Regions from separate parts of the Pseudomonas sp. 300 genome, predicted to be linked through region 2. Evidence: predicted binding sites of a transcription regulator. Region 2 holds the regulator's gene; the other holds the start of a gene.
What was found. The regulator sigma-54, encoded in region 2, starts transcription at its own class of promoters, with help from an activator protein. The targets are predictions, from matches to a motif close to ANTGGCATNNANNTTGCTNT.

Region 1: the regulator sigma-54 is predicted to act here: its motif matches at 1,702-1,721, upstream of Q7W83_RS19210 (flagellar basal body rod protein FlgF).

The regions. Positions count from the first base shown of each region.
Region 1 covers NZ_JAVLRV010000002.1:2,796,906-2,808,609, reverse strand. Annotated here, with positions in the region: gene Q7W83_RS19215 (sigma-54-dependent transcriptional regulator) at 1-1,438, shown strand, start outside; gene Q7W83_RS19210 (flagellar basal body rod protein FlgF) at 1,776-2,516, shown strand; gene flgG (flagellar basal-body rod protein FlgG) at 2,562-3,347, shown strand; gene flgH (flagellar basal body L-ring protein FlgH) at 3,400-4,095, shown strand; gene Q7W83_RS19195 (flagellar basal body P-ring protein FlgI) at 4,123-5,211, shown strand; gene flgJ (flagellar assembly peptidoglycan hydrolase FlgJ) at 5,223-6,509, shown strand; gene flgK (flagellar hook-associated protein FlgK) at 6,532-8,598, shown strand; gene Q7W83_RS19180 (flagellar hook-associated protein 3) at 8,612-10,216, shown strand; gene Q7W83_RS19175 (glycosyltransferase) at 10,341-11,704, shown strand, end outside.
Region 2 covers NZ_JAVLRV010000001.1:936,332-948,035, reverse strand. Annotated here, with positions in the region: gene lptC (LPS export ABC transporter periplasmic protein LptC) at 1-415, shown strand, start outside; gene lptA (lipopolysaccharide transport periplasmic protein LptA) at 402-950, shown strand; gene lptB (LPS export ABC transporter ATP-binding protein) at 950-1,675, shown strand; gene Q7W83_RS04265 (RNA polymerase factor sigma-54) at 1,860-3,353, shown strand; gene hpf (ribosome hibernation-promoting factor, HPF/YfiA family) at 3,428-3,736, shown strand; gene ptsN (PTS IIA-like nitrogen regulatory protein PtsN) at 3,749-4,213, shown strand; gene rapZ (RNase adapter RapZ) at 4,216-5,073, shown strand; gene Q7W83_RS04245 (HPr family phosphocarrier protein) at 5,089-5,364, shown strand; gene Q7W83_RS04240 (ZIP family metal transporter) at 5,372-6,265, opposite strand; gene Q7W83_RS04235 (superoxide dismutase) at 6,296-6,907, opposite strand; gene Q7W83_RS04230 (hypothetical protein) at 6,909-7,340, opposite strand; gene Q7W83_RS04225 (class II fumarate hydratase) at 7,368-8,750, opposite strand; gene Q7W83_RS04220 (FagA protein) at 8,903-9,298, opposite strand; partial or broken gene pmbA (metalloprotease PmbA) at 9,542-10,889, opposite strand; gene yjgA (ribosome biogenesis factor YjgA) at 10,998-11,522, shown strand; gene tldD (metalloprotease TldD) at 11,571-11,704, opposite strand, start outside.

The sequences.
Region 1 (11,704 bases), on a different contig from region 2:
CTACCTGCATTGCCCGAACCTGATCAACATTCAGTTCCAGGCACTGCGTCCGAAATTTGAATCGATTGCCGGGGTCTTTGGCGTCAAGCGGGTAGGGCTGATGCCCAGCGAGCGTCGGCACATGGAGCTCAATGCCTTGCTCGGCGCCCTGGAGTTTCCGGTGTTGTCGATCGACATGGGTGGCTCGATCGTCGCGGCCAACCGCGCGGCAGCGCAGTTGCTCGGGGTGCGTGTCGACGAGGTGCCGGGGATTCCCTTGTCGCGTTATGCCGAGGATTTCGATTTACCGGAGTTGGTGCGCGCCAACAAATCTCGGATCAACGGGCTGCGGGTCAAGGTCAAGGGCGACGTTTTTCTTGCCGACATCGCGCCGCTGCAATCGGAGCATGACGACAGCGAGGCCATGGCCGGCGCGGTGCTGACGCTGCATCGTGCCGACCGGGTAGGGGAGCGCATTTATAACGTGCGCAAACAGGAGTTGCGTGGGTTCGACAGCATCTTCCAGAGCTCGAAAGTCATGGCCGCGGTGGTGCGTGAAGCCCGGCGCATGGCGCCGCTGGATGCGCCGCTATTGATAGAAGGCGAAACCGGAACCGGCAAGGAATTGCTGGCGCGGGCCTGCCACCTGGCCAGCCCGCGGGGGCAGTCACCGCTGATGGCGCTCAATTGCGCCGGTCTGCCGGAGTCCATGGCCGAGACTGAATTGTTTGGCTACGGCCCGGGTGCGTTTGAAGGGGCGCGGGCGGAAGGCAAGCTCGGGCTGCTGGAGTTGACGGCGGGCGGTACGCTGTTTCTCGACGGCGTGGGAGAAATGAGTCCGCGGCTACAGGTGAAGCTGCTGCGCTTCCTGCAGGACGGTTGCTTCCGTCGTGTAGGCAGTGATGAAGAGGTCTATCTCGATGTGCGAGTGATCTGTGCCACGCAGGTCGACCTGTCGGAATTGTGCGCCCGTGGCGAGTTTCGCCAGGATTTGTATCACCGTTTGAATGTGCTTTCGCTGCACATTCCGCCACTGCGCGAATGCCTGGATGGTTTGACGCCACTGGTGGAGCATTTCCTTGATCAAGCCAGTCGGCAAATCGGTTGCCCGCTGCCGAAACTGGCGCCGGCGGCGATGGACCGGCTCAGTCACTATCACTGGCCGGGCAACGTCCGACAGTTGGAAAACGTGTTGTTCCAGGCGGTTTCGTTGTGCGAGGGCGGGACGGTCAAGGCTGAACATATTCGACTGCCAGACTATGGCGTGCGTCAGCCGCTTGGCGATTTTTCACTCGAAGGCGGACTGGATGCGATTGTCGGGCGCTTTGAAAAAGCGGTGCTGGAGCGTTTGTATTCCGAGCATCCGAGCAGTCGGCAATTGGGTAAGCGGTTGGGGGTTTCGCACACGACCATTGCCAACAAATTGCGTGAGTATGAAGTCGGCAAGAGTGAGTCTTAGCGGGCTCTTGCATTGATTTTGCTGGCCTCATCGCGGGCAAGCCCGCTCCCACAGGGATTGTCAATGGATTCAAAATCTGTGGGCACCCGACAACTCTGTGGGAGCGGGCATGCCCGCGAAGGCGTCAGCACTGTTGGCACCTGGGTCAAGCCTTGCCACATAACGGCATAACACCGCCGGTTTTTCGTCTTTGACACAATCCCTCATTCCCCTCTGAACCCCTCAAGTCCTTTGTTTGCCGGGCCCCGCGCCGCCAGAAAAAAGTTGGTCTGCAAATTGCTTATGGCTCAGCAGTACAGCGGTGGGCGGCAAACGTCCGGCATGCAGAGGAAAGAGTGTGGACAAGTACCTTTATGTGGCAATGACCGGCGCCAGCCAGAATGCACTGGCGCAGAAGGCTCATGCGAACAACCTGGCGAACATCTCCACCAACGGCTTCCAGAAAGACCTGGAGCAGGCGCGTTCGATGCCCGTGTTCGGTGACAGCTTTCCGGCGCGTGCGTTTGCGATGTCCGAACGTCCGGCCACCGACTTCTCCGCGGGCTCCCTGGTACAAACCGGCCGCGACCTCGACGTCGCGGTGCAGGGCAACGGCTGGATCGCGGTGCAGAACCCGGATGGCGGTGAGAGCTACGTGCGCACCGGCAGCCTGAACGTTGACGCGCTGGGCGTGCTGCGGGCCGGCAACGGTATGCCGGTGATGGGCAATGGCGGGCCGATTTCCGTGCCGCCCGAGCAGCAAATCGAAGTGGGTGAAGATGGCACTGTCAGCATTCGTGCGATGGGTGAAGGCCCGCGCGTGATGGCCGAAGTCGACCGCATCAAGCTGGTCAACCCGGACTTCAAGAACATGACCAAAGGCCTGGACGGTTCGATCCACACCAAGGACGGCAAGCCGGCGCAAGCCGATGCCAACGTCAAGCTGGTGTCCGGGTTCCTTGAGTCGAGCAACGTCAATGCCGTGGAAGAGATGACCTCGGTACTGGCCCTGGCCAAGCAGTTCGAGCTGCACATCAAGATGATGAACACCGCCAAAGATGACGACCAGGCCATGGCTCGGGTCTTGCAGATCAGCTAATTATCAGAACGTCGCGCCGTAAAACAGGCGCACGAGGAGAATCGAATGCTTCCGGCTCTATGGGTTGCCAAAACAGGTCTGTCCGCCCAGGACACCAACCTGACGACCATTTCCAACAACCTGGCGAACGTGTCGACCACGGGTTTCAAACGTGACCGCGCCGAGTTCCAGGACCTGCTGTACCAGATCAAACGCCAGCCTGGCGCCCAGTCGACCCAGGACAGCGAACTGCCGTCGGGTCTGCAATTGGGTACCGGTGTGCGCATTGTCGGCACCCAGAAAAATTTCAACGCCGGCAGCCTGCAAACCACCGAACAACCGTTGGACATGGCCATCGACGGTCGCGGTTTCTTCCAGATCCTGCAACCGGACGGCACCACGTCCTACACCCGTGACGGTACGTTCCACCTCGACTCCAACGGTCAGATCGTCAACGCCAGCGGTTTCGCCCTGGAACCGGCCATTGTCATCCCGAACGACGCTCAGACCTTTACGGTCGGTCGTGACGGCACCGTGTCCATCACCGTTGCCGGTAACCCGGCGTCCCAGGTGATCGGCAACCTGCAAACCGCCGACTTCATCAACCCGGCCGGCCTGCAAGCGGTGGGTAACAACCTGTTCCTGGAAACTGCCGCCAGCGGTGCGCCGCAAGTCGGCACGCCAGGCCTGGCCGGTTTCGGCACCACGCTGCAGAACACCCTGGAAACCTCCAACGTCAGCACCGTTGAAGAGATGGTCAACATGATCACCACTCAGCGCGCCTACGAGATGAACTCCAAGGTGATCTCCACCGCCGACCAGATGCTCTCGTTCGTAACGCAGAATCTGTAATCAAGTCTATGAGGCGGCCATGAGGTCGCCTGCAACACCGTGAGGTAGGGTCATGAATCGCTTTGTATCTGTCCTGGCACTGAGTGGCGTCGCCGCGCTGGCGGGTTGCGTCGGTCCGACGCCCAAGCCCAATGACCCTTACTACGCCCCGGTGTTGCCGCGTACGCCGTTGCCGGCCGCCGCGAATAATGGCTCGATCTACCAGGCCGGTTTCGAACAGAACCTGTACAGCGACCGCAAGGCGTTCCGGGTCGGTGACATCATCACCATCACCCTGAACGAAAGAACCCAAGCCAGTAAAAACGCCAACTCGCAAGTGGCCAAGAACAGCAAGGCCGGCATTGGCCTGACGTCGTTGTTCGGCGCAATCCCCAACACCAACAATCCATTGAGTGACGGGGACCTGACGCTGAATGCGAGTTACAGCGGCGACCGCGCGACCAAGGGTGACAGCAAGGCCGGTCAGGGCAACAGCCTGACCGGTTCGATCACCGTGACGGTGGCCGACGTCTTGCCCAACGGCATCATTGCTGTGCGTGGCGAGAAGTGGATGACCCTCAATACCGGTGATGAGCTGGTGCGAATCGCCGGCCTGGTCCGGGCCGATGACATCGCCACCGACAACACGGTTTCGTCAACGCGTATCGCCGATGCACGCATCACCTATTCGGGCACCGGTTCGTTTGCCGATGCGAGTCAGCCAGGCTGGTTCGACCGTTTCTTCCTCAGCCCGCTGTTCCCTTTCTAGGTGGCCACGTTGAATTTCAAAAGCCTCATGGTGGCCGCGCTTTTGCTGTCTGCGGCCTTCAACGCTCAAGCCGAGCGGCTGAAGGATATCGCCAGTATTTCCGGCGTACGTTCCAACCAATTGATCGGTTACGGCCTGGTGGTCGGGCTTAACGGCACCGGCGACCAGACGACGCAAACCCCGTTCACCCTGCAAACCTTCAACAACATGCTCTCGCAGTTCGGCATCAAGGTGCCGGCCGGTTCCGGCAACGTGCAGTTGAAGAACGTCGCGGCAGTGTCGATCAGTGCCGATTTGCCGGCCTTCGCCAAGCCGGGTCAGCAGGTGGATATCACCGTGGCCTCCATCGGTAACTCCAAGAGTCTGCGTGGCGGCACCTTGCTGCTGACGCCGCTCAAGGGTATCGACGGCAACGTCTACGCGATCGCCCAGGGCAACCTGGTGGTCGGCGGTTTTGATGCTGAAGGTCGCGACGGTTCGAAGATCACCGTCAACGTTCCGTCGGCCGGCCGCATCCCTGGTGGTGCATCGGTCGAGCGTTCGGTGCCGAGCGGTTTCAACCAGGGCAACAGCCTGACGTTGAACCTCAACCGTTCCGACTTCACCACCGCCAAGCGCATCGTCGACAAGATCAACGACCTGCTCGGCCCTGGCGTTGCCCAGGCCATCGATGGCGGTTCGATTCGCGTCAGTGCGCCACTCGATCCGAGTCAGCGCGTCGACTATTTGTCGATCATCGAGAACCTTGAAGTCGATCCGGGTCAAGCGGTGGCGAAAGTCATCATCAACTCCCGCACCGGCACCATCGTGATCGGCCAGAACGTCAAGGTGTCCCCGGCCGCCGTGACTCACGGCAGCCTGACCGTGACCATCACCGAAGACCCGATCGTCAGCCAGCCAGGCCCTCTGTCCAATGGTCAGACCGCTGTCGTGCCGCGCTCGCGGGTCAATGCTCAGCAGGAAGCCAAACCGATGTTCAAGTTCGGCCCGGGCACCACCCTCGACGAGATCGTGCGTGCGGTGAACCAGGTCGGCGCGGCGCCAGGTGACTTGATGGCAATCCTTGAAGCACTGAAACAGGCCGGCGCGTTGCAAGCCGACCTGATCGTGATCTGAGGCCGGCGACCATGGATATGTACAAGAGTGGTCTGGTCAGCAGTGCGGATTCGGGTTCCTACTCGGACCTCAACCGCCTGAACCAGCTCAAGGTCGGCGACAAGAACAGTGACGAAAACCTGCGCAAAGTGGCGCAGGAGTTCGAGTCGCTGTTTCTCGGTGAAATGCTCAAGTCCATGCGCAAGGCGACCGACACGCTGGGTGAGGGTAATCCGCTCAACACTCCGGCAGCCAAGCAGTACCAGGAAATGTACGACCAGCAGCTGGCCGTTTCCATGTCCCGCGAAGGCGGTGGTATTGGTCTGGCGGACGTGCTGATGCGGCAGATGTCGAAGAACAAACCACTGGCGCCGGGCGAAGCGGCAACGCTGTCGGCGGCCAAGCAGGAAGCGGCCAAAGCGGCGGCGCAGACGCCGATAGCTGCCGGCACGACCGCCACCAATGGGCCGCTGTCGCGAGTCAATGGCCAGCGTCCGTTGTGGGCTTCGCGCTCGATCAGCGCTCCACAGGCGGCAGGCGAGGGTGCTCATCGCAACGACATGGCGCTGATCAATCAGCGGCGCCTGGCGTTGCCACCGAAGCTGGCTGATCGTTTGCTGGCAGGCCTGGTGCCTTCGGCGACGACGACCGCCGCGAAGCTCCCCGGCACTCGATTGCCCGAGCGCACTGTGCCGACCGGATCGGGGCCTTTGTTCAATGGTGACTGGCTGGCCACTGCGCAAGCGGCATCGAGCGCCGGCTTGCAGATTCATGGGCGAGCCATCGCTCAGATACCGTTGGCGCCCGCGAAAAAAGCCTTCAGTTCTGCCGACCAGTTCGTCAACACCATGTTGCCGATGGCCAAGGAAGCCGCCGAGCGCATCGGCGTCGATCCGCGTTACCTGGTGGCTCAGGCGGCGCTGGAAACTGGCTGGGGCAAATCGGTCATGCGCGCCCAGGATGGCAGCAGCAGCCACAACCTGTTCGGCATCAAGGCCAGCAGCAACTGGACGGGCAATTCGGCACGGGCGATCACCAGCGAATTCAGGAATGGCGCGATGGTCAAGGAGACGGCCGAGTTCCGTTCCTACGACTCTTACAAGGACAGCTTCCATGACCTTGTGACTTTGTTGCAAACCAACAATCGCTATCAAGATGTCGTGAAGTCGGCCGATAACCCAGAACAGTTTGTACGCGAGTTGCAAAAGGCCGGTTACGCAACCGACCCCGACTACGCGAGCAAGATTTCGCAGATAGCCAAGCAGATGACGAGTTACCAGAACTACGCTGCGGCGGGCGTTTCCACCACGCCTTTATAGGCACAAGGATTAAGGTCGAACCATGAGTTTGCTCAATATCGGGATGTCGGGTCTGGCCGCTGGCCAATCCTCGTTGATGACCACCGGCAACAACATTGCCAACGTCGACACCGCCGGGTACTCCCGCCAGCAAACAGTGCAGGGCACCAAGGCCTCGCAGCAGTTCGGCAATGTCTTCATCGGCACCGGCACGACCCTGGCCGATGTGCGTCGCGTGTACAACAGCTACCTCGATGCGCAGTTGCAGACCACCACTTCGCTCAACAGCGATTCGGCCGCCTACCTGAATCAGGTCACGCCGCTGGACAAATTGCTCTCTGACACCAGCACGGGTCTGAACGGCGCACTGACCAAGTTCTTTGCCTCGGTGCAGAACGTCAATGCCAAGCCGGGTGACGATGCTTCCCGCCAGTTGTTGCTGAGCGACGCTCAGGCCTTGAGCAACCGTTTCAACTCGATGTCCAAACAGCTGACCGAGCAGAATGCCAATATCAACGGCAACCTGACGAACATGGCCGATCAGGTCAACAAGCTGGCCGCTACCGTGGCGCAGTTGAATCAGAAGATCTCCGAGGTTTCCAACTCCGGTGGCATGCCCAACGATCTGCTTGATGCGCGTAACGAAACCGTGCGTCAGCTGTCCACCTTCACCGGCGCGCAGGTCGTTGAGCGTGAAGGCAGTCTCGACATTTATCTGGGCAGCGGTCAGCCGCTGGTCATGGGTAACACGGCCAGTAAACTTGAAGTGGTACCGGGCAAAGACGATCCGGGCCGCTTGTCGCTGCAACTCAATCGTGGTTCGAGCACCATTGATATCACCGCGATCATGACTGGCGGCGAGATCGGCGGGCTGCTGCGTTATCGCAGCACCGTGCTGGACCCGGCCATGAACGAATTGGGCCGTGTGGCCCTGGTCGTCGCCGACCAGATGAACAGTCTCCAGGCCCAGGGCATCGACAAGAACGGTGACTTCGGTTCGAACCTGTTCAACAATATCAATTCGGCCAAGCTGGTCTCTGAACGCAGCGTCGCCAGCCTGAACAACGGGGGCGCCGGCAACTTTGATGTGAGCATCAAGGACACCGGCAAGCTGACCATCAACGATTACAAGGTCACGTTCACCACCGCCACCGATTACACCGTTCAGCGCCTGCCGGACAACACGCCCATGGGCTCTTTCAGCACGGCGCCGCCGGCCACGGCCGCGGTCATCGACGGCGTCGAGCTGAAGTTCAATGCGGCTTCTGCCACGGCGGGCGACTCCTTCAGGATCACCCCGACCCGCGATGCGGCGGCGAACATCAAGACCGAGATGACCGACTCCAAGCGTCTGGCCATCGCGGCACCGCTGGGCGCGGCTATTGCAGCGAGCGGCAGTGGCAGCGGCACCCTGACGATCCCGGCCAGCGGTCAACCGACCCTGACGACCAAATTCGATATCTACGACGCGGTGACCGCCACCGCGATGCAGAACGGCCTGAAAAACTCCACACCGACCAAGCTGGTATTTGGTGCGGTGTCCGCCGACGGCACCAGCCAGGCCTACCAGTTCCTGGATGCCAATGGCGGTTTGATCAGCGGCGGCACCATCAAGCCAGGTGAGAGCAACACCCTGAACCTGAGCATTCCGCTCAAGGATGCCACGGGTGCGCCGATCCCGCCTGCGCCTGCCACTCAGTACACCGCGACCTTCAGCATGACCTTCGCTGGCGCGCCGAGCAGCGGCGCGGCCATCAACGTCTCGCTCAGTCAGCCTGGCAGCCTGGACAACCGTAACGGCACCGCTCTGGCCGGCTTGCAGACCGCGCAGACCGTGGATACCGGTTCGGCCAGCAAAGGCATTTCCCTGAACGACGCTTACGGCAAACTGGTCGAGGGCGTGGGTTCCAAAGCTGCACAGGGCAAGCTCGACAGTGCGGCGACGGGCGCCATCCTGGCGAATGCCAAGGGCGCGCGCGATTCGCTCTCGGGTGTCGACCTCGATGAGGAAACCGGCAACCTGGTCAAGTATCAGCAGTACTACACCGCGTCTTCGCAGATCATCAAGGCTGCGCAGGCAATTTTCAGCACACTGATCAACAGTCTTTAAGGAGTCGTAGCCCATGCGCATTTCTACCGCCCAGTTTTACGAGTCCTCGGCTGCCAACTATTCGAAGAACTTCGCCAACGTGGTCAAGAGCAGCGAAGAGGCGAGCAGCCTGGTTCGCGTCAACACCGCCGCCGATGATCCCGTCGGTGCCTCGCGCCTGCTTCAATTAGGTCAGCAGGCTTCGATGCTCGATCAGTTCTCGAACAACATGACGACGATCAAAGCCACGCTGGGTCAGACTGAAGCGGTCATGACCAGCATCGGCAACGTGCTGCAACGCGCCAAGGAACTGGCCCTGGGTGCCGGCAACGCCGGTTATACCGATGCCGACCGCCAGGCCAACGCTTCGGAGCTCAGCCAGATCGAAGAGCAGCTGTTGAGCCTGATGAACACCAAGGACGAAAACGGCAAATACATTTTCTCCGGTTCCAAGGGCGATACCGTTCCGTTCTCGCGCAATACCGACGGCACCTACAGCTATAACGGTGATCAGGTCACGCTGGACCTGCCGATTGGCGACACCCAGTCGATGGCCACCAACAGCACCGGTTGGGCTGTGTTCCAGCAAGCCATCAACACCAGTCGCACGCAGACCACAATGACTTCGCCTGCACCGCTCGTCGATGGCGGTCGCGTGGTGCTTTCCAATGGTCAGGTAGGTTCCGACGTGACCTACAACGCCAAATTCCGCAGTGGCGAGCCTTACACCGTGAATGTCCTCAGCCCTACGCAACTGGAAATTCGCGATTCGCTGGGTAATGACGTCACGTCCGAGGCTACTGGCAATGGCGCGTTCAGCTCCTCCGGTGGTGCTGCCACACAGACGATCAATTTCCGTGGCGTTGACCTGAAGTTGAACATCAACATGAAGGCTGGCGACGTTCCGGCAACCGTGTTTCCGGCGCCTCCGTCCCCCAATGCCTACAGCTTCACCCTGGCGGCCAAGCCGGACAGCTTCAATGCGTCCCGTGCTCCGGGCAACGTGTCTAGCGAAGTCGTCACCAACACCAGCATTACCAACAGTGCCGCCTACCACGCCAGCTTTCCGGAGGGCGAGGCGATTCTCAAGTTCACCAGCCCTACGGCTTTCGAGTTGTACGCCGCGCCTCTGACCGCCAACAGCAAGCCGGTTTCCAGTGGTGTTCTGGCGGGCAACGTCGCCACCGCATCGGGTGTTGCCTTTACGCTGAGCGGCGCGCCGGCACCGACGATGCTTGCCGGTGACCAGTTCTCCGTCACGGTCAACACTCACCAGACGCAGAACATTCTGGACACCGTCAGCCAGCTGAAAACCGCGCTGTCGACGCCGACCAACAACGATCCGCTGGCCATCCAAAAGCTCAACGCAGCCATCGGTTCGGGCATCGGCAACCTTGCCAGCGGCATGGACCAGTTGACCTCCAGCATCAGCTCGGTGGGTGGTCGCGGTGCGTCGCTGACGACCCAGACCGATATCAACCAGAGCCTGGTGCAGGCCAACACGCAGACCCAGGGGGCGATCCGTGATTCGGACCCGGCCACGGTGATGACCCGCCTGACCTTGCAGCAAACCATGCTGCAGGCCTCGCAACTGGCGTTCAGCAAAATCGCTCAGTTGGGGCTGTTCAACAAAGTCTGAGTCAAAGCCTCCGCGCCGTTGGTGTGGAGGTTAAGGCACCGAGTGCAAACCGTCTTTTTTCAGCGGTTCAGGGTTGCTCTACTCGTTCCAGAGTGAGCGCCCGCCGCTCGCGAGTTCCCCCGCCGTGAAACCAACGCCTCTTGTCAGCATCGCCATTCCCGCCTACAACCCGCTGTACTTTCAGGCGGCGCTGCAAAGTGCTCTGAATCAGACTTATGCGTCGCTTGAAGTGATCGTATGTGACGACAGCGACAGCGACGAAATCCATGAGCTGGTCCAGGCTTGCACGGTGCCGAAAACCGTGACGTTGCGTTATGTGCGCAATGACCAACACCTGGGGTTCAAGGGGAATCTGATGGCCTGCGCCGAGCAGGCAACCGGCGAGTATCTCAAGCTTCTCTGTGATGACGATCAGCTGCTGCCTGAGAGTATTGCTCGTCAGGTGCAGGGTTTCATTGGTCATGACGACGTGAATCTGGTGATTGCCCAGCGTCAGTATTGCGACGGCGATTACTTGCTGCTTCCCGAGCGTCTGGAGAACTCCAGCTTTTCCTCGGGGGATACGCTGTTCAAGGGTGAAGATTTGCTGGATGTGCTGGAAAGCACGGCCATCAACTTCCTCAGTAATCTGAGTGGCGCCCTGATGCGTACTCATCAGGTGCTGGAGTATCTGCCGGCATTGACCCAGATTGGCGAAGGCTTCGTCGCCCGTCTCGATTTCGCCTTGTTCGTCTGCCTGTTGCGTCGTGGCAATCTGGCGGTAATGGGGCAGGTGCTCAGTTTCGAACGCTTGCACCCGGCGCGTATGAGCAATCAATTGGAGGTCCAGCAGGCGGTGGCGGTCGAGCTCGGCTGGCTGACCCAGATGCTGGCGGTGCGCAGCGGCGAGCCGGCACCTGCGCCAGGGCACGTTCGTTACATCGATCTGGCCAGCGCCGCCCTCGGTGAGCCGTATGCCTGGGAGGAAATGCCCCTGAGTCGTTCTCTGGGCTTTTCCGCGACCCTGATCCGTTCGCGGGTGGGTGAAAACTGTGACAGCTTCGCTGATGTGTATCAGCAATGGCTGGCCTGTCGCACCCTCAACCCGGCCCAGCAGCGCCTGTTGCCCACGCGCCTTGCCTCCTGGGCATGGCAGCCGCGGATTGTGCCGGTGGTGATTGATGCCGACGCGGACGAAGCGGCACTCGGCGTCACACTGGAAAGCATCGAACGGCAGGTCTATGCCGCCGAAACGGTTTTGGTGCTCAGCGGTGAAAATCGTGCCAGCGCTCTTGCTGGTAACGTGATTCGTGTGACCTTGCAAGGCGACGGACTTGAGCAGCTCAATGGCCTGTTGATGCAGGCGGACAGTGCGGACTGGTTCTATCTTCTGCGGGCCGGTGATCGCCTGAATGAACTGGCCTTGCTGCTTTTGGCCGAGCGGATGGTCGAGAGTGCCGACGCTCTGTGCATCTACAGCGATGAAGGTGGCTTGCGCAATGACCTGTC
Region 2 (11,704 bases):
CAGCGTGCAGTACCTGCCGGATGGCAAACTGCAGTACGAGATGACGTCCGACAAGGTTGAACATCTGAAAGCGACCGAAGTGACGCTGTTGACCAACCCGGACCTGAACCTGTTCCGCGGCACCCAGTTCCCTTGGCACGTCCAGAGCGAACACGGCGAAGTCAACCCGGACGGCACTCAGGTCGAACTGATCGACTCGGTGCGCATCACGCGCTTCGACGAGAAAAACCGCAAGACCCTGATTACCTCCACCCGCATGACCGTGTTCCCGCAACAGCAATATGCGCAGACCGAGCAACCCGTTAGAATCGACGGCGCTGGCGGTGTATCGACTGGCAAGGGAATGAAAGCGTATTTGAAAGAAAGCAGGATACACCTGCTATCGAACGTAAGAGGACAGTATGAGGCTCGTTAAAACTCTCCCTATTTTGCTCGGTCTGGGCGCAGCACTGGGAAGCGTGAGCGCCTGGGCTCTGCCGAACGATCAACAGCAGCCTATCCGTATTCAGGCCGACGACGCCCAACTGGACGACAAGAACGGCATTGCCACCTATAAAGGTGACGTGATCATCACCCAAGGCTCGATGATCGTTAAGGGCAATACTGTGACCATGACCCGCACCCCTGCGGGCGACATCGACGTGGTGACTTCGGTGGGCAACCTCGCCTACTTCGAACAACTGCAAACGGCAGGCGACACCAAGCCCGTTCAGGGCTGGGGGGTCACCATCCAGTACCACGCCTCGCAAGACCGCGTCGTGCTGATCGATCGCGCCAAAGTTGTCGATAAAGACGGCAACGTCACCCAAGGCGAGAAAATCGTCTACGACACCAATAAAAAGCTTGCCAGCGCCGGTCGTGCCACAGGGACCAATGTGACCGAATCGCGTCCGCGCATCGACATGGTGATCCAGCCGAAAAAGAAAACCGAAGAGCAAAAGGCCCCGTAATGGCAACTCTGAAAGCTCAGCATCTGGCCAAGAGCTACAAGAGCCGTCAGGTCGTGCGCGACGTCAGCCTGTCCATCGACAGCGGTCAGATCGTCGGCCTGCTTGGCCCTAACGGCGCCGGTAAAACCACCTGCTTCTACATGATTGTCGGCCTGGTTCAGGCCGATCAGGGCCGCGTCCTGATCGATGATCTGGACGTCAGCCACCAGCCGATGCACGGTCGTGCAAAGGCCGGTATCGGCTATCTTCCGCAAGAAGCGTCGATCTTCCGCAAACTCTCGGTCGCCGACAACATCATGGCGATCCTCGAGACCCGCAAGGAACTCGACAAGGCCGATCGTCGCAAAGAGCTGGAAAGCCTGCTGCAGGAATTCCACATCAGCCACATCCGCGACAACCTCGGCATGAGCCTGTCCGGTGGCGAACGCCGCCGCGTGGAAATCGCCCGGGCACTGGCGACCAACCCGAAATTCATCCTCCTCGACGAACCGTTCGCCGGTGTGGACCCGATTTCGGTGGGCGACATCAAACAGATCATCTACCACCTCAAGGCCAAGGGCATTGGCGTGCTGATCACTGACCACAACGTCCGTGAAACCCTGGATATCTGCGAAACCGCCTACATCGTCAACGATGGCCAACTGATCGCCGAAGGTGACTCGGCCACCATCCTGGCCAACGACCTCGTGAAAGAAGTCTATCTGGGCCACGAGTTCCGTCTGTAAGCGCTGAGGTGTCTGGCTGGTTGTCCGTGCGCTTGTCTCGATAAAAAATCAATAGTTTTTTATTGTTACAGCGCTCTAGGCAAACGCTACGGTTTCGGGCATATAATTTGCTTATGTTTGGCGCTTCGGCGCCCTGTAGTGGATGGCGCATGCGCGCCGGCGAATAAGGTGTTTAGCCCCTGCCATGAAACCATCGCTAGTCTTGAGAATGGGCCAGCAGCTGACGATGACACCGCAGCTGCAACAGGCCATCCGCCTGCTCCAATTGTCGACCCTGGACCTGCAACAGGAAATCCAGGAGGCCCTGGAGTCCAATCCGATGCTCGAACGCCAGGAAGAAGGCGACGACTTCGATAACGCCGACCCCTTGGCCGACAAAGCCGAACAGCAACCCAATGCCGACGTCTCGGAACCCTCCTACCAGGAAACCGCCCCGACGGTGGACAACCTCGAGGAAGGTGACTGGAACGAGCGCATTCCCAACGAGCTGCCCGTCGACACCGCCTGGGAAGATGTCTACCAAACCAGCGCCAGCAGCCTGCCGAGCAACGATGACGACGAGTGGGACTTCACTACCCGTACATCCGCCGGTGAGAGCCTGCAAAGCCACCTGCTGTGGCAGCTGAACCTGGCGCCGATGTCCGACACCGATCGCCTGATCGCCGTAACCCTGATCGATTGCATCAACAACCAGGGTTACCTGGACGAAACCCTCGAGGAAATCCTCGAAGCCTTCGACCCTGAACTCGACATCGAACTGGACGAGATCGAAGCCGTCCTGCATCGCATCCAGCAATTCGAACCTGCCGGCATCGGAGCCCGCAACCTGGGTGAATGTCTGCTGCTGCAATTGCGCCAGCTGCCGGCCAAGACACCTTGGCTGGCCGAGGCCAAGCGCCTGGTCAGCGATTACATTGATTTGCTCGGCAGCCGTGACTACAGCCAGCTGATGCGCCGCATGAAGCTCAAGGAAGATGAACTGCGCCAGGTGATCGAACTGGTCCAGAGCCTCAACCCGCGCCCTGGCTCGCAGATCGAATCCAGTGAAGCCGAGTACGTCGTACCCGACGTGATCGTGCGCAAAGACAACGAGCGCTGGCTGGTCGAACTGAATCAGGAGTCGGTGCCACGGCTGCGGGTCAATGCCCAATATGCCGGTTTTGTGCGCCGCGCCGACACCAGCGCCGACAACACCTTCATGCGCAATCAGTTGCAAGAGGCCCGCTGGTTCATCAAGAGCCTGCAAAGCCGCAACGAAACCCTGATGAAAGTTGCCACCCAGATCGTCGAGCATCAGCGCGGTTTTCTGGAATACGGCGACGAAGCGATGAAGCCGTTGGTACTGCATGACATCGCCGAAGCGGTGGGCATGCACGAATCGACGATTTCGCGGGTGACCACACAAAAATTCATGCATACCCCTCGGGGCATATATGAGCTGAAGTACTTTTTCTCCAGCCACGTCAGCACGTCCGAAGGCGGTGAATGCTCGTCCACAGCGATCCGCGCGATCATCAAAAAACTGGTTGCCGCTGAAAATCAGAAAAAGCCGTTGAGTGACAGCAAGATCGCTGGTTTACTGGAGGCACAAGGCATTCAGGTGGCTCGCCGCACCGTCGCCAAGTACCGCGAATCCCTCGGGATCGCGCCTTCGAGCGAACGCAAGCGGTTGATGTAGAGCCACGCCACAGCGTTCCAGTGGTAGATCATCTGGTCTACCGCTTTATGCACTGGCAACGAAGGAGAAGCTGTATGCAAGTCAACATCAGTGGACACCAACTGGAAGTGACCGAACCTCTTCGCACCTACATCGGCGAAAAACTCGAACGGTTAGAGAGGCATTTCGACAAGATCACCAACGTGCAGGTCACGATGACGGTCGAAAAGCTGAAGCAGAAAATCGAAGCCACGCTGCATATTCCCGGCAATGAAGTGGTCGCCAACGCGGAACATACCGATATGTACGCGGCGATCGACGCATTGACCGACAAGCTGGATAAACAACTCAAAAAGCATAAGGAAAAGACCCAGAGCCTCCTCCAGGGCGCGACCGGTCGTTAACACTCCCAACCCATGATCCGACTTGAAAGCATCCTGACCCCCGGCCGTTCCCTCGTGAACGTGCCGGGCGGCAGCAAAAAGAAAGCCCTCGAGCAAATTGCCAACCTGATCGCCCGGGAAGTGCCGGATCTGGAGATGCAAGTTGTCTTCGAGGCGTTGATTGCCCGTGAAAAACTCGGCTCGACCGGTTTTGGCAACGGCATCGCCATTCCTCACTGCCGCCTCAAAGGCTGTATCTCGCCCATCAGTGCCTTGATGCACCTGGACGCTCCCATCGATTTCGACGCCATCGATGGCGCCCCGGTTGACCTGCTGTTCGTTCTGCTGGTCCCGGTAGCCGCTACCGATGCGCACCTGGAGCTACTGCGCCAGATCGCCAGCATGCTCGATCGCAAGGAAGTGCGCGAAAAACTGCGCAGCGCTCCGAGCAATGAAGCCTTGTATCAGGTTGTCCTGAACGAGCAAAACGGGCAGTAATCATGCGTTTGATCATCGTCAGTGGCCGCTCCGGCTCAGGTAAAAGCACCGCGCTCGATGTTCTCGAAGACAACGGCTATTACTGCATCGACAACCTGCCTGCCGGGTTGTTGCCGGAACTGGCCGAGCGCGCGCTGATCCACACCGAACTTGCGCAGCCGCTGGTGGCCGTCTCCATTGACGCGCGCAACTTGCCGAGCCACTTGAGCCGGTTTCCGGAACTGCTCGAAGAAGTTCGCAGCCGACATATCCAATGCGATGTCCTGTACCTGGACGCCGACGAAGAAACCTTGCTGAAGCGTTTTTCGGAAACTCGCCGTCGTCACCCGTTGAGCAGCGCCAACCGCTCGCTGGCCGAGGCGATCAACGATGAAACCAACCTGCTCGGGCCGATTGCCGACCTCGCCGATCTCAAGGTCAATACCACCAACCTGAACCTGTATCAGTTGCGCGATACCATCAAGTTGCGCCTGCTGAACCAACCGGAACCCGGTACTGCGTTTTTGGTGGAGTCGTTCGGATTCAAACGCGGCATGCCGGTGGACGCCGATCTGGTGTTCGATGTGCGTTGCCTGCCCAACCCCTATTGGAAGCCGGAGCTGCGCGAGCAGTCCGGGCTTGATCAACCGGTTGCCGAGTACCTGGCGGCCCAGCCGGACGTCGAGGAGATGTTCCAGGACATTTCCACGTACCTGCTCAAATGGCTGCCCCGCTTTGCCGCCAGCAACCGCGCTTATGTCACCATTGCCATTGGCTGCACCGGCGGGCATCACCGCTCCGTCTACCTGACCGAACGTCTGGGCCAGGTCCTGCAAAAATCCCTGAAGAACGTCCAGGTCCGCCACCGCGACCTCAGCTAAAGGATTCACATCGCGATGCCTGCTCTGGAAATCGAAATCATCAACAAGCTGGGCCTGCATGCCCGCGCTTCCGCCAAGTTCGTCGGCGTGGCCGGTCAGTTCAAGGATTGCACGATCAGGGTAGGACGCACGCCGCAGTCCACGGTCGACGGCAAAAGCATCATGGCCATGATGATGCTGGCTGCAGGCAAAGGCACCAAAATCCATCTGAGCACGGAAGGCGAGCAGGAACAGGAAGCGCTGGACGCGCTGGTCGCGCTGATCAACAACTTCTTCGACGAAGGCGAATAACGCTCGCCTAGGCGAGCGCTGTATCCATCACCATCATCAGACAAAACCCGATCAGCAGCCCAAGGCTGGCAAGCTTGTCGTGACCATTGCGGCGCGACTCGGGAATGACTTCATGCGTGACCACCAGCAGCATGGCCCCAGCCGCCAGCGCCAGCCCCAACGGCAAGAGCAACTCGGCAAGGCTCACCAGCCAGGCGCACAACAGCGCAAAGACCGGTTCGACCAACCCTGATGCCGCGCCGATCAGGAACGCCTTGACCCGCGACATCCCTGCCCCGGCCAACACCAACGCAATCACCAATCCTTCCGGCACATCCTGCAAGGCAATGCCCATCGCCAGGCTGTCGGCGTCGGGCATGCCGCCACCCGCCGAGACACCGACCGCCATGCCTTCAGGAATGTTGTGGGCAATGATGGCAAACACGAACAACCAGATCCGTGGCGGAATAACCGGCCGCTCCAGCGTGCCGACGAGCATTTCCGGCGAAGCACCGGAAACCTTTCGATCCACCAGATACAGCCCGAACGCGCCAAGCATGATGCCGAAACTGATCAGCCCGCTGGCCGTCCAAGGTGTCAGTCCCAGGCTTTCAGCGGCGGCAATGCCCGGAACAATCAGCGAAAATGCCGTTGCGGCGAGCATAACCCCGGCGCCAAAGCCGAGTAGCGAATCGCTGACCGCCTGAGGCATGCGTCGAATCACCAGCACCGGCACCGCGCCCAAGGCCGTGCCCAAGGCGCAAATCGCCCCGCCTTGCAACGCGCGCAGCAGTTTCGGCTCGAGATCCAGCCACGCGAGCCCATGCGCGACCAACAAGCTCATGCCCGCCAGCAGTAACAGCGACCCAAACGCGTAACGAAACATCCGCCCACTTCCGATCGCCAGTGTTTCAGTGCCCATAGTCAGCCCAGGATTGTTTTTCTAGAAGACTTAAACCAGTGCAGCCTGATAGCGCGCAGCGACTTCGGGCCAATTGATCACGTTGTAAAACGCGTTGATGTATTCGGGACGGCGGTTTTGATACTGCAGGTAATAGGCATGCTCCCAGACATCCAACCCCAGAATCGGCGTATTGCCGTTCATCAAGGGGCTGTCCTGGTTGCCGCTGCTTTCAACGACCAGCCTCTTTTGCGGCGTCACACTCAGCCAGGCCCAGCCGCTGCCGAAACGGGTCAGCGCGGCTTTGGTGAACGCTTCCTTGAAACGGTCGAGGCCGCCCAACTGCTCCTCGATGGCCTTGGCCAATTCGCCGACCGGCTGACCGCCGCCGTTGGGCACCATGACTTCCCAGAACAGCGAATGGTTGGCATGACCGCCACCCTGATTGATCACCGCCGCGCGGAGTTTTTCCGGCAGTTGCTGAACGGCAGCCACCAGTTTTTCCACCGGCCACTCGGCAAACTCGGTGCCTTCGACGGCAGCGTTAAGGTTATTGATGTAGGTCTGGTGATGCTTGGTGTAGTGGATTTCCATGGTCTGCGCATCGATATGCGGTTCCAGGGCATCGTAGGCGTACGGCAAGACAGGCAAGCTAAAAGCCATTTCAGTGGACTCCATGGTGTAGAGGCGCAGGGGACGACGCGGCATCGATGTGCAGTAAACGATGAGTGCGCGGGTATTCGCCGTGCTCGCTGATGAAATTCAACAGTTCGACGTAGGTTTTGCTGCTCTGACGCAGCGCGGCTTCACGCAATGCCGGCGCCAGTCGCGGGTCCTGCATAGTCTTCAACAACCGTTGGTGGATGGCGCACAGGTATTCGGCGCTCTCCTCCGGCTGGTTCAGACGCAAATGCAGGTCCGCCAGGTTGTGGTGGGAAATCACGCAGGCCGCCACCGCTTCGTCGGCATCCGCCCAGCGCTCGAACAACACCTGGGCCAGGGCCAATGCTTGCAAGTAAGCCTCGCGAGCATCGACGTATTCGCCCAGCATGAAACAGCGGTTTGCTCTTTCGATCGTGCGTTTCCAGTGCTCCATGGTGAGCCTCCAAAGCGGTTGCGGTGATTACACGCCGCCTGCGGTGAGCTTTTCCGGATTGAGCAACTCTTCCAGTTGGCTGCGCGACAGGTCAGTGTGTTCCAGAGCGACATCGATCACCGGCCGGCCCTGCTGATAAGCCTTCTTGGCGATCTCCGCAGCGTTTTGGTAACCAATGATCGGGTTGAGTGCCGTGACCAGAATCGGGTTGCGCGACAGCGCTTCCTTGAGCCTGGCTTCGTTGACCTTGAAGCTGGCGATAGCCTTTTCACCCAACAAGTGGCTGGAGTTGGCCAGCAATTCAATGCTGCTCAGCAGGTTCTGGGCGATGATCGGCAGCATCACGTTCAGCTCGAAATTGCCCGACTGGCCGGCGATGGTGATCACCGTGTCATTGCCGATCACTTGGGCGGCGACCATCGCGGTGGCCTCCGGGATCACCGGATTGACCTTGCCGGGCATGATCGACGAGCCCGGCTGCAAGGCTTCAAGTTCGATTTCGCCGAGGCCGGCCAGTGGACCGGAGTTCATCCAGCGCAGGTCGTTGGCGATTTTCATCAGCGATACAGCGGTGGTTTTCAGCTGCCCGGAGACCGCAACGGCGGTGTCCTGAGAGCCGATCAGAGCGAACAAATCGGTGCCCGGCGTGAATTGCACCTGAGTCAATCTGGTCAGCTGCTGGCTGAAAAGTCTGGCGAATTCTGGATGCGCATTGATACCGGTGCCCACCGCCGTACCGCCCTGAGCCAGGGACTGCAGGCTCGGCAGCAGATCCTGCAGATGGCCGATGTTGGCCTTCAGTTGTTGCGCCCAACCGTTGAGCACCTGGCTCATGCGCACTGGCATCGCATCCATCAAGTGAGTGCGACCGGTTTTGACGTGGTGATGAACCTCTTCGGCCTTGTGCTCGATCACCTGCACCAGACGCACCAGTGCCGGCAGCAATTGTTCATGCAACGCCAGCGCAGCGCTGACGTGAATGGTGGTCGGGATGATGTCGTTGCTGCTCTGGCCGCAATTGACGTGATCATTGGGGTTCACCGGCTCGCCAAGCAGACGGCTGGCCAGGGTCGCAATCACTTCGTTGGCATTCATGTTGGAACTGGTGCCGGAACCGGTCTGGAAAATATCCACCGGGAAGTGCTGCATGAAATCGTCCTGAAGCAAGCCCAGTGATGCCTCAACGATGGCGTTGCCCTGGGATTCGCTGATCTGCCTGAGTTCGACGTTGGCTCGCGCGGCGGCGGCCTTGGCCAGGATCAGTGCGCGGATGAACTGCATCGGCATCGGCTTGCCACTGATCGGGAAATTGTTCACCGCACGCTGGGTTTGTGCGCTGTAGAGGGCGTCCAACGGGACCTGGAGTTCGCCCATGCTGTCGCGCTCAATACGAGTCTTAGGGTCTGCCATCCGTTATTTCCTATGTCGCGTTGCGTATGAAAGCGGGCCAGGCAAGGCGCAGTCCGCTGGTAATGGTTGTTCCCTTGCCAAGGACTGCAACGCAGTCTGGCCCTGCACCACAGCGGGCCCGGCGCGGCATAGGAAATAACGGATGGCAGACCCTACTCATCAGAAAATCCTTGCACCAGTTCTATGAGAGGTATCGAGGGCTGCAACTCGCAGGTCGCCAGTTGCCAGGTGTAGCTTTGCCAGCGCTTGAGGCGGCACTTGCAGAGGGAGAGGCGTTCAAGTTCGCGCAGCGGGCGCCACGCCTGGTCCAGGCAATAGGTTCGCCAGTGCCAGGGCAGCGCGACATCGGCAGCAGTGTCGAGCAGCAATCGGAAAGAGGTTTCGGCGATGGTCCAAGGGGACGTCGCGGTACAACACGCCAGATACCGGCCTTCGGCCAAGTAGTGTTCGATCAGGCGAGGCTCGTCAGGGTCCATCCCGCAACGGATCTGGCGACTCATCCAGCGCCAGCTTTCGAGGTAAGGCTGCTCGTGCAAGGCAGAACTCATGATCCGGGCTCATTCGGTAATGAGATTTATTATTAGATGATAATGATAACCAACACAAGCCCAGAGACACTCTGAGTACATTGTGGGAGCGGGCTTGCCCGCGAGGAGGCCAGTACATCCAACATACCGGGCGCCTGACACACCGCCATCGCGGGCAAGCCCACACCCACAAGGTCTGCACGACCCCAATAAAAAAGGCGCGCCACCCAATGGGTGGCGCGCCTTTTGTGTTGCCGTAAGTGTTTAGCTACCGGCGACAGTCATCCGCTCGATCAACACCGAACCCGTGCGAATGTTACTGCGCAATTCCAGGTCATTACCCACGGCGACGATCTGCTTGAACATGTCGCGCATGTTGCCGGCGATGGTGACTTCCTGGACCGCAAACTGGATTTCGCCGTTCTCGACCCAGTAACCCGCCGCGCCGCGGGAGTAATCACCCGTGACCATGTTCAGGCCCTGGCCCATGAGCTCGGTGACCAGCAAGCCACGGCCCATACGGCGGAGCAAGGCCGCTTGATCTTCATCGCCATGGGTGACGAACAGGTTGTGCACGCCGCCCGCGTTGGCCGTGCTCGGCATGCCGAGCTTGCGACCGGAATAGGTGCCGAGGATGTAGGACACCAGCTCACCTTTTTCGACGAACGGTTTGGCGTAGGTCGCCAGACCATCGCCATCGAACGCCGAACTGCCCATGGCGCGCATCAAATGCGGGGCGTTCATCGATGGTCAGCCATTCCGGGAACAGCTTCTGACCCAGCGTGCCTTCAAGGAACGACGATTTGCGATACAGGCTGCCGCCGGAAATCGCCGAGAGGAAACTGCCGAACAAGCCACCCGCCAGTTCAGCGGAGAACAGCACCGGCACTTCACAGGTCGGCACCGGACGCGCGCCCAGACGGCTCGCCGCCCTTTGCGCGGCACGCTGGCCGATGCTCGCCGGGTCGGCCAGCAAGCTGCCCTGGCGATTCACGTCGTACCAGTAATCGCGCTGCATCTGGCCATCGGCTTCGGCGATCATGACGCAGCTCAGGCTGTGACGAGTCGATGCATAACCGCCGATAAAACCGTGGCTGTTGCCGTATACGCGACAGCCCTGATGCGTGCTGAGGGTGGTGCCATCGGCATTCTTGATGCGACTGTCGGCGGCAAATGCCGCGGCCTCACAGCTCAGGGCCATCTCGATGGCTTGCTCCGGCGTGATGTCCCATTGGTGGAACAAGTCGAAATCCTGCAGATCCTTGGCCATCAGCGCGGCGTCCGCCAGGCCCGACGCTTCGTCTTCGGAGGTGTGCTTGGCAATGGCCAGCGCTGCAGCGACGGTTTCACGAATCGCTTCAGGACCGCTGGCCGACGTGCTGGCCGAACCCTTGCGCTGCCCGACGTACAACGTGATGCCAAAGCCCTGATCGCGGTTGAATTCGACGGTTTCGACCTCACGCTGGCGCACCGATGTGGACAGTCCCTGCTCCAGGGACACCGCCACTTCACAGGCACTGGCGCCCTGGCGCTTGGCTTCAGCAATGATCTGCTCGACTTGTTCCTGCAGTGCCGGCAACGCTTGTGGGCCGACGCTTTCAACTGCACTCATGCTGTTCTCCACTCAAATTCTGCTTTCGGTAAAGGCCTTCGAGCGACCGGGCCGGACAAGCGGCCCCCGACTGGTTATCATGGCGGCGTTTCTTTGCGGACGGCCACCATGGTTGATTCTTACGACGACTCCCTCGATACGGGAGAAAAAAGCAAATCCCAGGTTAAACGCGAGCTGCATGCTCTGGTTGACCTCGGCGAGCGCCTTACAACGCTCAAGCCTGACTTGCTGGCAAAACTGCCATTGACCGACGCTATGCGCCGGGCCCTGGCCGATGCGCCCAAGCACACCGCGAATATCGCGCGTAAACGGCATCTCATGTTCATCGGCAAACTGATGCGCGATCAGGACACTGACGCCATTCTGACTTTGCTCGATCAACTCGATGCCTCCACACGGCAGTACAACGAACGTTTCCATGGTCTGGAACGCTGGCGCGATCGCTTGATCGCGGGCGACGATGCAGTCCTGGAGAAGTTCGTGCTCGACTACCCGGAAGCTGATCGTCAGCAGTTGCGCTCCCTGATCCGTCAGGCCCAGCACGAACTGGCGACCAATAAGCCTCCAGCATCGAGCCGTAAAATCTTCAAGTACATCCGTGAGCTGGACGAGACTCAACGCGGCTTGCGTTAAGTCCCTTCTCGGGTGAGTCGTCACGCGGCTCACCCGACGCTCCATCCCTTACGATCCTGTGCCACCCACAGTGATCGCATCGATTTTCAGCGTTGGCTGGCCGACACCCACCGGCACCGACTGCCCATCCTTGCCACACGTCCCCACGCCGCTGTCCAGCGCCAGATCGTTTCCGACCATCG